4 regions of the Paenibacillus sp. B1-35 genome follow, and region 1 is predicted to be linked to each of the others. Evidence: riboswitches for the same ligand, from Rfam matches in the RefSeq annotation. Region 1 holds a riboswitch; each other region holds the start of a gene.
The links. Region 1 has a riboswitch for cyclic di-GMP ahead of ACQ5BJ_RS11355 (glycosyl hydrolase family 18 protein). Riboswitches for the same ligand answer to the same signal wherever they lie in the genome.

Region 1 (3,161 bases):
CTCTTGAATAGATCTTTCATTGTCATACGTGTAGAATACGCCGGTAGTCCCATCATACAGATATGGAGCTTTGGCAGCATCATCCCAATATTCCTTGAGATTCGGGTAAGTGGCCTTCAGCTTGTCGAGGTTGCGATAAGACCAAATCCCTGTTCGGCGGCCGCCGTCCCCAATAGCGAGCGCTGCTTCGCCAACCGCGCCGCGGGATGGAGTCTGATCCGCATCCTTCGCGGATAGTGCCGCATCCCCGAATAAACCCGGATGATTCGGATCGGATCCTTGCGACACTTTATCCCAGCCGCGAGTATAGTAGGCTGCCCCGATCACAATCTTATTCGGCTCAGCACCTTGCTGAATCAAATAATTCACGCTCTCGTCGATGGACAGGTTGTTGCCCGTGAGCGGGTCGTTCGGGTTCGTATACAAGCCGGTATGGTGGCCGCTTACTTCATCCCATGCGCCGCGCATGTCATAAGTCATAATGTTGGCAAAGTCTACAATGTTGAACAGTCTTGGCACATCAATGCCGATATCAATCTTGCTCTTCGGCGCTGGAAGCGCAACAGACAGTTCATATGCTTTACCAAGCTCGGCTCCTTGCTTATTCAATGCGTTTTTGATATCTTGCAGGAGCAAAATATAATTGTTTTTGTCCTCCGGCATGGCGTATTTCGTGCCTTCATCGTTCTTATTATCGACCAAATCGGGCTGTCGAACTTCAGCCGGGAACTCCCAATCGACATCCACGAAGTCCATGTTTGTGTACTTGATGAATTTCATGACATTTTGGATCAGATTCGCCCGTTTTGAAGCATCGGCTGCTACGGCAGCGAAGTCGCCTGATTTCGACCATCCGCCAAGAGAGATGCCGATCTTCAGATTCGGGTTTTCAGCGCGCAATTGCTGCAGGGCGATAAGGATGCCTGCATTGGCCGCTTGCCATTGAACGCCATCCTGGCCGACAGGCGCTTCTACAGCCGCATCCTTGTCCGTAAATACAAGGTTGCCTTGGGCATCAAAATCGAGAAACGCATAGTTCAAATGGGTTAATTGATCGGCCGGAATATCCTTGGGATAAAAGTTTCCTTGTCCTCCCCAAATTGACCAATCGCCATAGTACATGACATTCCGGATTTCCTTTGTTGCATTTTTGACCACAGGTTCCTGTGCTGCGGAAACAGTCGTTCCTGCGTAAGCCGGCGCCAACGAAGATACGAACATCATGATGGTCATTACCGTTATTGCGAACAATCTTCGGGCACTCCGCTTTCTCCCAGTCTTCATCCGTTATTCACTTCCTATCAATAGATTTTATTAATAGGCAGCTAGGGGGGGGCATCTCGCCATGAATCATACAAAAACAACGCATACGACGAATAGAGATGGGGTTCTATTAATCGGCATCTGGCTGGCATAGAATTTCTTCCTTAGCCCCTTTAGTTTTGCGTCACTAGATTTCCCTAGCTTTGCCTAGTCGTGCTTGTGCAAACATGCATACTCTTGCATAACGATACATGTTTACACCGTTAAATATACAGCAGTTTCGCGTTTCGTTAATGGGTCATGCGGCTCAAATGTGAATATATGAACATAGGACGATATTATTATTCAGTTGAAATCTATCATGTTGAAATTCGGATGGAATAAGGAGATGTATGTTAATTCCATATGGTTTGATACTGGACATCAAGCCTGTAACTGCAACGTTCCCTTGTTACTCCTTGTAATGCTTTTTTACAGATTCTTCATGTCCGGAAAGGCTTGGGCAGTAGGTCTTAGGGAGGATGGGAGATGTATTGTAGTGTGGGTGAACGAGCCAGAGTTCGCAAAATAATAACGGAATATAACTTTCCTTATAAGTCAAATTCATGCAACTAAATAGTTCCTTGGATGGATTTAAAAGGATTTATCCTTCGTTTTTGGGTAATTATACCTCGTCCATAAGTTGGAGAATCAGGAATAAAACAGTGGGCTGACGATCATTTTTCAAAAACGGAACCAGGATTGCTTTGACAGGTAATCCATTTTATTTTATAGTAAGTAACATACTAACTACTAAAGGAGTTGCCATGGAAGAACTTTTTAAAGAACTTCAGAAGTGGGGCTTTTCGCAATATGAATGTAAGGCGTATATAGGGCTGTTAAAAAATTTCCCCATAACCGGATATGAAATAAGTAAAAGGTCAGGTGTACCTCGTTCAACGATTTACGAAGTGTTAGCAAAATTAATGGATAAAGGTGCGGTTTATACAGTACCTTCTGACCCTGTAACCTATGCACCCTTACCCGCAAAAGAATTAATCCGTCGCTTGCGTAATGACTTTGATAATTCTATGGATTATCTGGAAAAGAATTTATCTGCGTTAGAAAGTGAACAGGAAGTAGATGTCATTCGACGCATCAGCAGTGATGAACGCGTTGCGGCCGAAATGATTGACATTATCGATAAAGCGGAAGAAGAAATATGGTTGTCGATTTGGGAACCGCAAGTCTCTTCTGTAAAAGGTGCTATAGATAGGCGGATAAAAGAGGATATCCACGTTTTTTCGATTCTTTTTGGAGCACCTGAGATTCGGCTTGGTGTAACGACTCATCACAATTATATGGCTCCAGAAGTAGCTGAGGAACGTATGAATGGTCGCTTAACGATTGTTGCACGGGACAATGAAGAAGTATTAATTGCAAACTTTTCGCCAAACACACCGGCATGGGCGGTAAAAACAGAAGACCCTGCACTTGTGTTAATTGCGATGGAATACATCAGACATGACATTATGTTTTCAGAATTAGTGAAAGAAGTGGGGCCAGAGAAAACAGAAGCACTTTGGAAAAACGACCCTAACCTATTTCATGTTGTTACTGGAAAACGGTTCAAATAAATTGAACCGTATTTTCTTTCTCTTTTTCATAGTAGTTAGTGTGTTAGCTTCTAATGTTTAAAAATAAGGAGGGGATGAAATGAGTCTGTCGAATGTCCAAATGAATTCGACTCAGAAAGATGAAGACAGCTTTATCCAAGGAGTAAAAGATTGTATCCCTACCTTACTAGGGTATTTAAGTATCGGATTAGCTGCTGGCGTAATCCAAAAAACTGCGGGACTTAGCATAGCTGAGATCGCTCTAATGTCTTTAATTCTTTATGCGGGCTCAGCTCAGTTTAT
Region 2 (3,161 bases), on a different contig from region 1:
AAGAGTTAAGCGGCTGTCGTAAGTAAGACTGAATGAAGCTGAATATACTGCCTCCGACACGGAATATTCGACCTTTACATCTAATGGATCTCCTGTCAAAACCTTAGGTTTGCTGAGGCTAGGAGATACAACATCGGACTTTTTATCGTCGACGAAGTTCGGCGTGACGAAGTTCTGTGTGTAATATACATTTGATTTCCCCCCGAAGTACACACCAACCCCTAGATGAGAAAAGTCCCCCAAAATATTCGAACGATGTCCTTTCGAGTTCATCCAGTTCTCGTGAACGAAGATGGCACTCGACTGTCCAGCAGCAATGTTTTCCCCTGCCTTTTGGTATACGATTCCGTCCGCCTTCAGTCGATCGAACGGGGATTTGCCGTCCGGATTGTTATGATCGAAGAAGCTTCTCAGCCCCATATCGTCGCTATGCTTGCGAGCAGTTCCCGCAGCCTTTTCATTCCACTTCAATGGCTTCATGCCCTCGCGGACACGCACAGCATTAGCCAAATCGAGGATTTGTTGCTCAAAGCTTGTCTGCAATCGTTTGCTAGGCGTGCCAAAGTACCCCTTGAACGCCAGTTCAACATCCTGGGCAATAAACTGGACAGCCGTCACCGTATTCCGTTGATGGAGATCATAGAACACGGTTGCATACATGTCGCCGACCTTGTACAGGCTATATTGTCCGCTGTTGTCCATATTGTAAATCGTATTGCCTTTCCTAATTTGACTGAGGGAAGATCCGAAGGCTGCCTCTACCTCCTGCTTGGTTGAACCGAATCCAATGCTGCCATAAGAATCCTTCGCATTCGTATAGAGTGCAACGACCTTGTGGTCCTGAACACCAACTTGTAAGTAATGTTTATAATCCTGATTGTAAATATACCACTCGAAGCCATATTCACTTAGATCCTTGCGAACCGGCTGTCCGATTTTTTGGAATAGTTGAGCCTCGCTCATTCCTATGGTGATGCCTTGCAGTTGGTCTGCCCCTGCCTGCGGAGCATTGTTCGTTTTCGTGACAGCAATCTTGCTACCGACCAGCTTGTCCGCTGCATAAAGGGTCGGCTGATGGATAAGCATCCCGGCCAACAGCGCAGCGCTAGCTGTAATCGTCATGCGCCGCATTCTGCCTGCTTTAATGTGTTTATGCTGTTCTTGGTATATTGCGTTGTTGGTTTCTGTACAACGTGTCCGCATCATTACATCTCCTATTCTTTTACATTCTGTGATCAAATTAGATGGACACCAGGGACGCTTTACAATAGCACAAAAAAAGCGCCGCCCTAATGGCAGCGCAGCACTAAAAAAGACACACGTAATGTCGCAATTAGGGCAACCCGGCTGTCATCGCATCGTGAAATGCATTAGACCCGTGGCTTTGCGTCCCCTGCTTTCGCTAGGGTTTGCCATTATCCAAATGTTACACAGGTTATATGTCATCTATAGTAACATGTAAATGAACAGCTTGTATACAATTGTGCCTATAGGTACGTAAAATTCATCGAGTCCCCGTTCTATCAACCCAGTACGATATTTATGTTCGTCATGCACTTCTTCCATGAAGCTGCCCCATTTAAAAAAAAGATCATGAAAGTGATCGATCTACTACTCTCTTATTCAGGCTACCAGCAATATCTATGCACGAAAAGACCTCGCAATGGGATTGATCTGCTTGCTCCGGGAATTCATATGTAATGTACGAGTTATCGACCACAGTACTACTTCCAAATAGAAGGATTGCATCTTGTCACAGATTCAGATCAGTCCGAAGGTAGAAGGGTTCCTGCAGAGCACAAAGAAGCTGTTCATCAATGGCGAATGGGTGGATTCCGTACATAGAAATGTCTTCTCCTGCAGAACAAGTCGCTGAGATTTATAAAAACCGCTGGCAGATCGAGCTTATCTGGTTAATCAACAGGCGTGCAGTAAAATATCTATTACAATAGTCTGTGATGGACAAGGGGTCGCTCATCCGAGACGATTCGGATTAGCAAGTCATTTGGGAGTATTGTTTAACATTCCAGCAATAGGATGCGGTAAAACCAAGTTAATTGGAGATTCCAATGAACCTAGTCAAAAGAGTGGGGAATATGCAACTCTATTTGATCAATCTGACAAAATTGATGTCGTATTAAGAACCCAGGATCATATAAATCCTATTTATGTCTCCGTAGGACACCGAATCTCATTACCTACGGTATGCCAACCAGCTCTTGTAGACCGCCAGAACTTGCTATATGACGCGCACTTGTATACACCTTGCCCAGCAGCCACTTTCTATAAATAGGCATCCTTGGCTTTCTCGTGCTCGTATTGACTGATGAGTCCTTGCATGAACAAACCGGCCAGATATTTTAGCGGATGCAGCCCACCTTTTGCGCCTCCACCTCCAGCATGACTCGTCCCTGTACTGCGACAGCAGCACTTGCCAGTAGACTCGTACTCACAGCCGCTCCGACAAATCCGCCTAATGCTGCTCCCATTGCTACTCCTACTACTGCTCCAGCTACTGCTCCTATCATCGGAATAGCGCCTTGAAACAAGCGCCTCGTCACATCATTTGGCGTGCGTCCGCTCAGGCAAAAATACATCGTAGCTGCAAAGCTGTATATGTCAGACGTGACTCCCTGCCGTGATTTTTCGGAGTAAAATTCAAGCGGCGAATATTCCGTGCTCGTAAAAATTCGATGTCCCGTCTTCTCATAGTATACGGCAGAACCGAAATCGAGCAGCTTCGGCTGGCCATCCTCTCCAATGATAATGTTCGCCGGCTTGATATCACGATGAATGATGCCACGCCCGTGAACATATTCAAGTGCAGATGCGAGCGGCAGTATCGTGTCACGCAGAAAATCGGCCACGGAAACAAGCCTTCCTTCTTCAATGAAGCGTTCAAGCGAAATACCCTTGCAATACTCCATTATCATATAATGCGTTCCGTTTTCCTGGAAATGATCCACAAGGCTAACGATATTCGGATGGCTCAATTTCTGAAGTATCTGTGTTTCCGTCAGGAAAGCTTCCTGCAGCCCATCATATTGCCGTTGAACGGAGGGCCCGCGGCACAGGACGGTTCGCTTGTCGAGGTCGCGAAGAGCTACCTGCCTCGGGTAGAACTCTTTCACGATGACCGCTGTTTCATCTTCTAGTTTCTG
Region 3 (3,161 bases), on a different contig from region 1:
AAGATCTTCCGGCTGATTGATAGATGCCAAATTATCTCCTGACTCATCAGCAAGTGTCGGGTCATCAATATAGATAAGCTCCATGTTAGCAGGCAAATCCGCCTGTGATGAACGGCTTAACAGCACATGCTTCGTGCGGCTGTCTTCCAAAACGTACTGAATGCGATCTTGAGGATGATCCGGATCAATAGGTACATAAGCTCCCCCTGCCTTGAGGATAGCCAATATCCCTATAACCATCTCCGCACTTCGTTCTGCCATAATCCCGACGGAATGCTCACGGCCAATGCCCCGACTCTGCAATCTGCGCGCTAATTGGTTCGCACGCACATTCAGCTCACGATATGTCAGGTCACGGCCATCTTCCTTTACAGCTACCCGGTCAGGATGAAGCTGCGCCTGCTCCTCGAACAGTGCCGGAACTGTAAATGTATGCGGGTAATCTACCCGAGTCTGATTCATTCCTTCGATCAACTGGTGCTTGTCCTGCTCCGTTAACATCTCCAGTTCGCCAATGCGCTTCTGAGGGTGCTTAACCATTTCCTGCAACAGTTGCAGGAAATACTCCGCCAGCTTCTCCACCGTCGATAATTGGAAATGATTTTCCTTATAGTACATGGTAAACAGCAGTGTCGAACCAACTCCATCAACAGATTGGATGCAGCAATGCAAACCGCATTCCTGTGTCCCCTCCGGAAGCATCGGTTGAGCATCTGCTCCGTACCAGCAGTATGTTGCTACATCGCTGTCTATTCCTATTTCAGAGCAAGTCAGGTTACGCCCTTCTGTGCAAGCCAACAAACTGTTATGAATGTTCATAATTCCTTGCATGGTCACGTCATCCTGGCTGACTACGGTATGATTGCCATTGCCATTACTCGATTGAACGGCATGAAGAGTTACTTGCTGTGAGTTGTAGAAACGAGACAACAGCGTTGCCCACGCTCCGCATATGACGGATTCCAACTTGACCGAATGCTCGGTCGAATGATCCTTCAGAAGACGCAACGTCTCCTCAGGCAGCTCAATAGAATGTGCGTCATAGCCTGTCAATCGTTCTACTGTCAATTCCATGAAAGCCAATCTTCGTCCTCTCCTTTATCACGATCCAACCCATTTCATAAACCAATGAGTCAACTGCTCCCATGTGATGTACTCTATTTGCTTGGCAAAATCCATATGCTGTGCGCACACAGTCATACAATAGCCTGTTTCAGGAACGACATATTGCTTTACATAATAATGATTAACTTTCCATAATTGATTACGCTGTACAGGTACGGCTGTCTCCTGCACGATTTCGAAAGTGCTTGGAAGCTGACTGAGACCTACACCAATTGCCTTCAACACACTTTCCTTAGCCGTCCATATGTAAAAAAACAATTCCTGACGCGCACGGCAGTCGTCCGTATTTGCAAGCAATTCCAGCTCACGCGGCGAGCATATCAGCCTAGCCACATCCATGCTCCATTCCCCTGCTTGCTCAATATCAATCCCGATTGGCGCTCTATCCAATGCCACTGCAATGAATGCACCGGCATGAGAGATGTTGAAAAATACCGGGTTGCCCTCTATATACGGCTTGCCGAATGAATGAGTACGAATAACAATCTCGTCGTTCGATCGGTTCAGCGCTCGAGAGAGCAGGATGCGAGCCAATATATCAGCTGCAACCACGCGGTAACGATCTTTACGCTCTCGAAGTCTGTCTAACCGTTTGTATTTTTCAGGCGTAACATACGGGATAAATCGATCCATCAACGAAGCTATGTTTTTATAGGAAGTACATTCGTCCCACTTCAGCAACACAATTTCCATCATTTACCCCAACCTTTGTGCGCAAAAAAAAGGCCATTGGGAATAGCCTTGTCACCAAATAACCGTTGTTTGGTTACCGCAACTCGAATGGCAGCCCGGCTGCCATAATCCAATAGACGTTAGGCCCGAGGCTTTGCGCCCCCAACTTTCGACTGGGTTTGCCTTTTAATCCTGATGTTGTTCTTCTTGATGTCTCCATTGATTGTTGCAAATCGATTACCAGGCAAGAATGTCATAACATTGTTTACGCACTAGTTCTTGTGACATGTATCGCGTGATTAGGTCTAAAGTACATATTACATATCAGCATGCTGGATACCTGTTCATAATTATCCAACTACAGACCCATATTTTATATCGGCTGCTTAAATGAAAAGATTAATACCTTTTCATATCAATTTTCAAATTTTCGACACGGACAATCATTTTTTGTCATTTTTTAGTTGTAATTAAGTGTTTTTTCGACTTTTTTCCGACAAAAACACCCCTAAACTGCGTTTTTTCTAACATTTCCATTCGTTTCCTCTCCTTTTTTCATTCGACAAAATTGTCGATTGAAGACCTAATGTTAAAATTACTCCTTATCATTGAATACCAGCATAAAAATCCCTCTTATCCCTAAAATAATTCCCTTATGAATGCATAAGAGCCTCGAAATGCATTCGAGGCTCTTATAAAATGCTATTATTCTATGCCGTTCAGTCTGTTTGCCATTGGCTTGATTTACTATCAGTTTCCAACAATGATTTCATTAGAGGCATTTGAGAGAGCATTAACCGTTGCATATCGTCCATCCGCTACGGACACCACAAATACTTTATAGGCAACACCAGTGCGAATTGGATTTCCGTATACATCATTATCGGACAACGAGAACATGGTCGATCCATCGCCCGACACGCTTACCAATTTATAATTATTTCCTCCCACACGATTCGCCTGATCCAGGTTGAATGAATCTGCCGATACGGAAGGAACGACCATTACTCCATAATAGGCAATTCCGTTGTCGCTGCTTGGCTTCGAGAAGTAGGCCTTGAATTCATTCGCTCCTTCTCTCGCCACAAACACATTCGTAGGGGCCTGCACGGATTGATCTACCAAGGAAAATTCACCAGAAGGCGAAGACAAAGCATTCGAGGAGCCGCTTCTATTGTCAGCTACCGTAAGCACAAAGACCCGGTAAGCAATACCTTTTTGAATGACATTCCCTTGAACATCACGCAAGCTGCTTGTCAGCGATTGTCTCACATAGCCACTTTGGCTTCCAACCCGAATATAGCTTGATGAACTCACAAGTCCCGCACTATATGTGTCAAAGGCATAAGACTGATCAGCACGAA
Region 4 (3,161 bases), on a different contig from region 1:
TCAGCATAAGCAGCAAATCCCGGATCTCCTTAATCCCTATCGGATCCAGTCCGTTAATAGGCTCATCAAACATAAGCAATTCCGGCTTCGTCGATATTGCTCTCGCGATACCGAGGCGCTGCTTCATTCCTAATGAAAAGTCCTTGACCGATTTATTTCCAACATGATGAAGCTTCACAAGCTCCAGTGCCTCATCAATGGAATGCATATTGTGATACCCCATATATGCACAATGCAGTTCCAGATTATCTCTCGCCGACAGCTTGTCATAAAATACGGGGTATTCGATAATTGTCCCCATGCGGGATAGCAGATGATAGGAATCAGGAGCTAATGTTTCTCCGAACAATTCGATTTGACCAATCGTAGGCTTAATTAGGTTCGTGATCATCTTCATGATCGTTGTTTTGCCGGCCCCGTTCGGCCCTAGAAATCCATAGATCTCTCCCTGGCGAATATTCATATTTACATTCGAGACGACCTCTTTGTCTTGGAACGTCTTCGACAGATGATGTGTACGTACTAGATACGTCATGGCAGTATCTCCTCTCACTCAGTTGCCAATTTCCCGATGTCTTCATAGTTATTGTATAAGACAGTGTTCTCTTATTCCTTACTCAATCCTTACAAAAATCTTAAGCCCTATGGGGTGATTGTTTTACCGGCTGTATACACCATATGTGAATTTGCAAATCAGTCTTTTAACTTACTACTCTAATTATTATCATATGGACATGGCGGCGATTCAAATGAATATTTATGTTCTATATCTGAATTCACTAGCATATCAATTTCTCGTAATAGAGTAAGATACGACACTCTGTCCGATGTATGATTCAACTCTAGTAGGTTAATACTTGTAGTATGTATACCAACTAGTATTTTCTTATCATTGACAAATTGTTCCTCTTAACCTATATTGAGCATGATAGTTCCCTATGCCTAGGATCTCAGTCATCTACGCTTACATTTACGAAGCACTTAATTAAATCTCATAGGGCACACTAATCGAAAGATTAGGCCGCAAAGCTTCGGAGTCTAACGGTCTTATGACCTATGACAGTCCGGCTGCAACTAACGATCGCGTTATTGCAGCCGGACTTTTTTTATTTATGTGAGGTTCCGACGGAATTAACTTTCCGTTGAGCTATATAAATAAGAATGAGGAGGCATGGACTCACTGTAGTTAAGGGAGGAATAAAATGAAAAAATGAGGTGGCGAATTGAATGAAACGTAGAGTAAAGTTAGCTGTAACATGGCTGTGCGTATTTGCCGTGTTCTTCGGGTTTATTCCTCACACACTGCAAAGTGCAGATGCAGCCGCACAAGATCCAATCTGGCCAGAACCAGGTGCTGTGAAATTAAGCAAGACAGCGAAGCCAACCGGGACGCCGGGAGAATGGCAGATTACTCTAACCGCCGAAGGGAAGAACGTTGAAGCCGGTGACACCGATGTCGTACTTGTCTTAGACAAGTCAGACAGTATGAGATCCTACAAACGGTTAGACAATGCCAAAAAGGCAGCAGAGAAATTTGTAAATACGCTGCTTTTTTCCAACGTCAAAACAAGAATTGCTCTTGTCACGTTTAGCACCAGCTCAGAGGACACATCATCCGGATTCCTTGGCCAGAATGATAAACAGCAGCTCCTGAACAATATTAAGGGTATCTCGGCTTCCGGAGGGACAAACATACAAAGCGCTCTCTACACAGCACATCGTTTATTAGCTACCAAGAGTTCAGCCAAAAATAAATTTATTGTGCTGCTCAGCGACGGTGCGCCAACGTTCAGTTCTCCTGCAAAAAAAGCTGCCTCTTATTCATGGCCCAACAATAAGTACAACTTTGTATTATCAGATTTTGACTACACCAAGACTATCGGTTCAGGCAACAGCTATCAATTATCCTCTGGCTTGTTCGGGGATCGATACACGATAGGCAACTATACGGTTAAGGACAATGGAATTCCTACGATATCTCAAGCCAAGGCATCCAAGGATGCAGGAATCAACATTTATTCGATCGGGCTTGAGGTCGGCAATGATGCTAACGCTGTATATGTATTAAAAAACAGCGCTTCAGCAAACAACTATTACCCATCTGACAGTGCGGAGCTGGAGAAGGTTTTCTCTGAACTGGCAGGGAAAATCTCTTACGCGGCTGAAAATGCTGTAGTCAAGGATCCGATGGGTGAAATGTTTAACCTTATTTTCAAGGGTAATGCGCCTGTTGAAAATCAAGACTATAAAGTATCTCAAGGGACAGTGAAATGGGATGCAGCTTCTGAAACGTTTGTATGGGACGTTGGCAACATCGTAGAAGGAAGTCCGGCAACCTTGACATATACCATCAAAATGGACTCTTCCAAAAATCCAAGCGCCGATGTCAATTACCCGACAAACGGGCGAACTACCATGGAATACACAGATGTGAATCAACAACGTACATCAAAAGAGTTTGAAGTGCCGCAAGTCAGCTTCGGCAAAGGCTCCATACTTGTGAAAGGCTACAAGGTAAATGACCAAGGCGAGCCTATTAACGCAGACGGCAAGGTTGTTGAACGTGTGGATCTTGCAGAGCAGTTGTACAGTGGATCCTTCACCGTCAACGGCAAGGACGCGCTGGACATAGGGCCGAAATACAAGGTGCCTGCTCCGAAGCTTGATAACTATGTATTGAAAAAGGGTACTGATCCTACAGAAGAAACGTTAACGATTCAGGAGCCTAATAAAACCATATGGTTCGGATATGCGCTAGCTCCACATAAGTTAACGATTAAGTACGTAGATAGAGAAACAGGTAAATCCATCGCTAACGACGACTCTTCTCTCTCCGGCACAATCGGACAGACGATTACGTTGAAGGCTCTGGACATTCCAGGTTACACACCTGAGAAGACTGAGGTTCAGTACACGTTCAAGGCCAAGGACAACGAATACACCTTCTTCTACAAGAAGATGGATCTTCCTATCAGTATCAAGTTCGTCGATAAAGATACGAGCAAGTCCATTGCTGACGACGACACTTCTCATTCAGGCAAAGTTGGCGAGGCCGTTACGTTGAAAGCTCTGGATATTCCGGGTTACACGCCTGAAAAGGCGGAAATAACCTATACCGTCAAAGCTACAGACAACGTGGTTACCTTCTTCTACACCGCGAA

Region 2: linked by a shared signal. The riboswitch ahead of ACQ5BJ_RS23205 (CAP-associated domain-containing protein) and the one ahead of ACQ5BJ_RS11355 (glycosyl hydrolase family 18 protein) in region 1 are both predicted to bind cyclic di-GMP.
Region 3: linked by a shared signal. The riboswitch ahead of ACQ5BJ_RS12530 (4'-phosphopantetheinyl transferase family protein) and the one ahead of ACQ5BJ_RS11355 (glycosyl hydrolase family 18 protein) in region 1 are both predicted to bind cyclic di-GMP.
Region 4: linked by a shared signal. The riboswitch ahead of ACQ5BJ_RS16120 (MucBP domain-containing protein) and the one ahead of ACQ5BJ_RS11355 (glycosyl hydrolase family 18 protein) in region 1 are both predicted to bind cyclic di-GMP.

What each region holds. Positions count from the first base shown of each region.
Region 1 covers NZ_JBCHVJ010000002.1:808,739-811,899, forward strand. Annotated here, with positions in the region: gene ACQ5BJ_RS11355 (glycosyl hydrolase family 18 protein) at 1-1,284, opposite strand, end outside; cyclic di-GMP riboswitch class I at 1,397-1,481, opposite strand; gene ACQ5BJ_RS11360 (TrmB family transcriptional regulator) at 2,070-2,879, shown strand; gene ACQ5BJ_RS11365 (AzlC family ABC transporter permease) at 2,959-3,161, shown strand, end outside.
Region 2 covers NZ_JBCHVJ010000008.1:139,658-142,818, reverse strand. Annotated here, with positions in the region: gene ACQ5BJ_RS23205 (CAP-associated domain-containing protein) at 1-1,206, opposite strand, end outside; cyclic di-GMP riboswitch class I at 1,335-1,424, opposite strand; gene ACQ5BJ_RS23200 (hypothetical protein) at 1,751-1,876, shown strand; partial or broken gene ACQ5BJ_RS23195 (endonuclease V) at 1,949-2,209, shown strand; gene ACQ5BJ_RS23190 (serine/threonine protein kinase) at 2,361-3,161, opposite strand, start outside.
Region 3 covers NZ_JBCHVJ010000003.1:152,626-155,786, reverse strand. Annotated here, with positions in the region: gene ACQ5BJ_RS12535 (amino acid adenylation domain-containing protein) at 1-1,074, opposite strand, end outside; gene ACQ5BJ_RS12530 (4'-phosphopantetheinyl transferase family protein) at 1,102-1,821, opposite strand; cyclic di-GMP riboswitch class I at 1,905-1,991, opposite strand; gene ACQ5BJ_RS12525 (copper amine oxidase N-terminal domain-containing protein) at 2,548-3,161, opposite strand, start outside.
Region 4 covers NZ_JBCHVJ010000004.1:417,511-420,671, forward strand. Annotated here, with positions in the region: gene ACQ5BJ_RS16115 (ABC transporter ATP-binding protein) at 1-535, opposite strand, end outside; cyclic di-GMP riboswitch class I at 989-1,076, shown strand; gene ACQ5BJ_RS16120 (MucBP domain-containing protein) at 1,228-3,161, shown strand, end outside.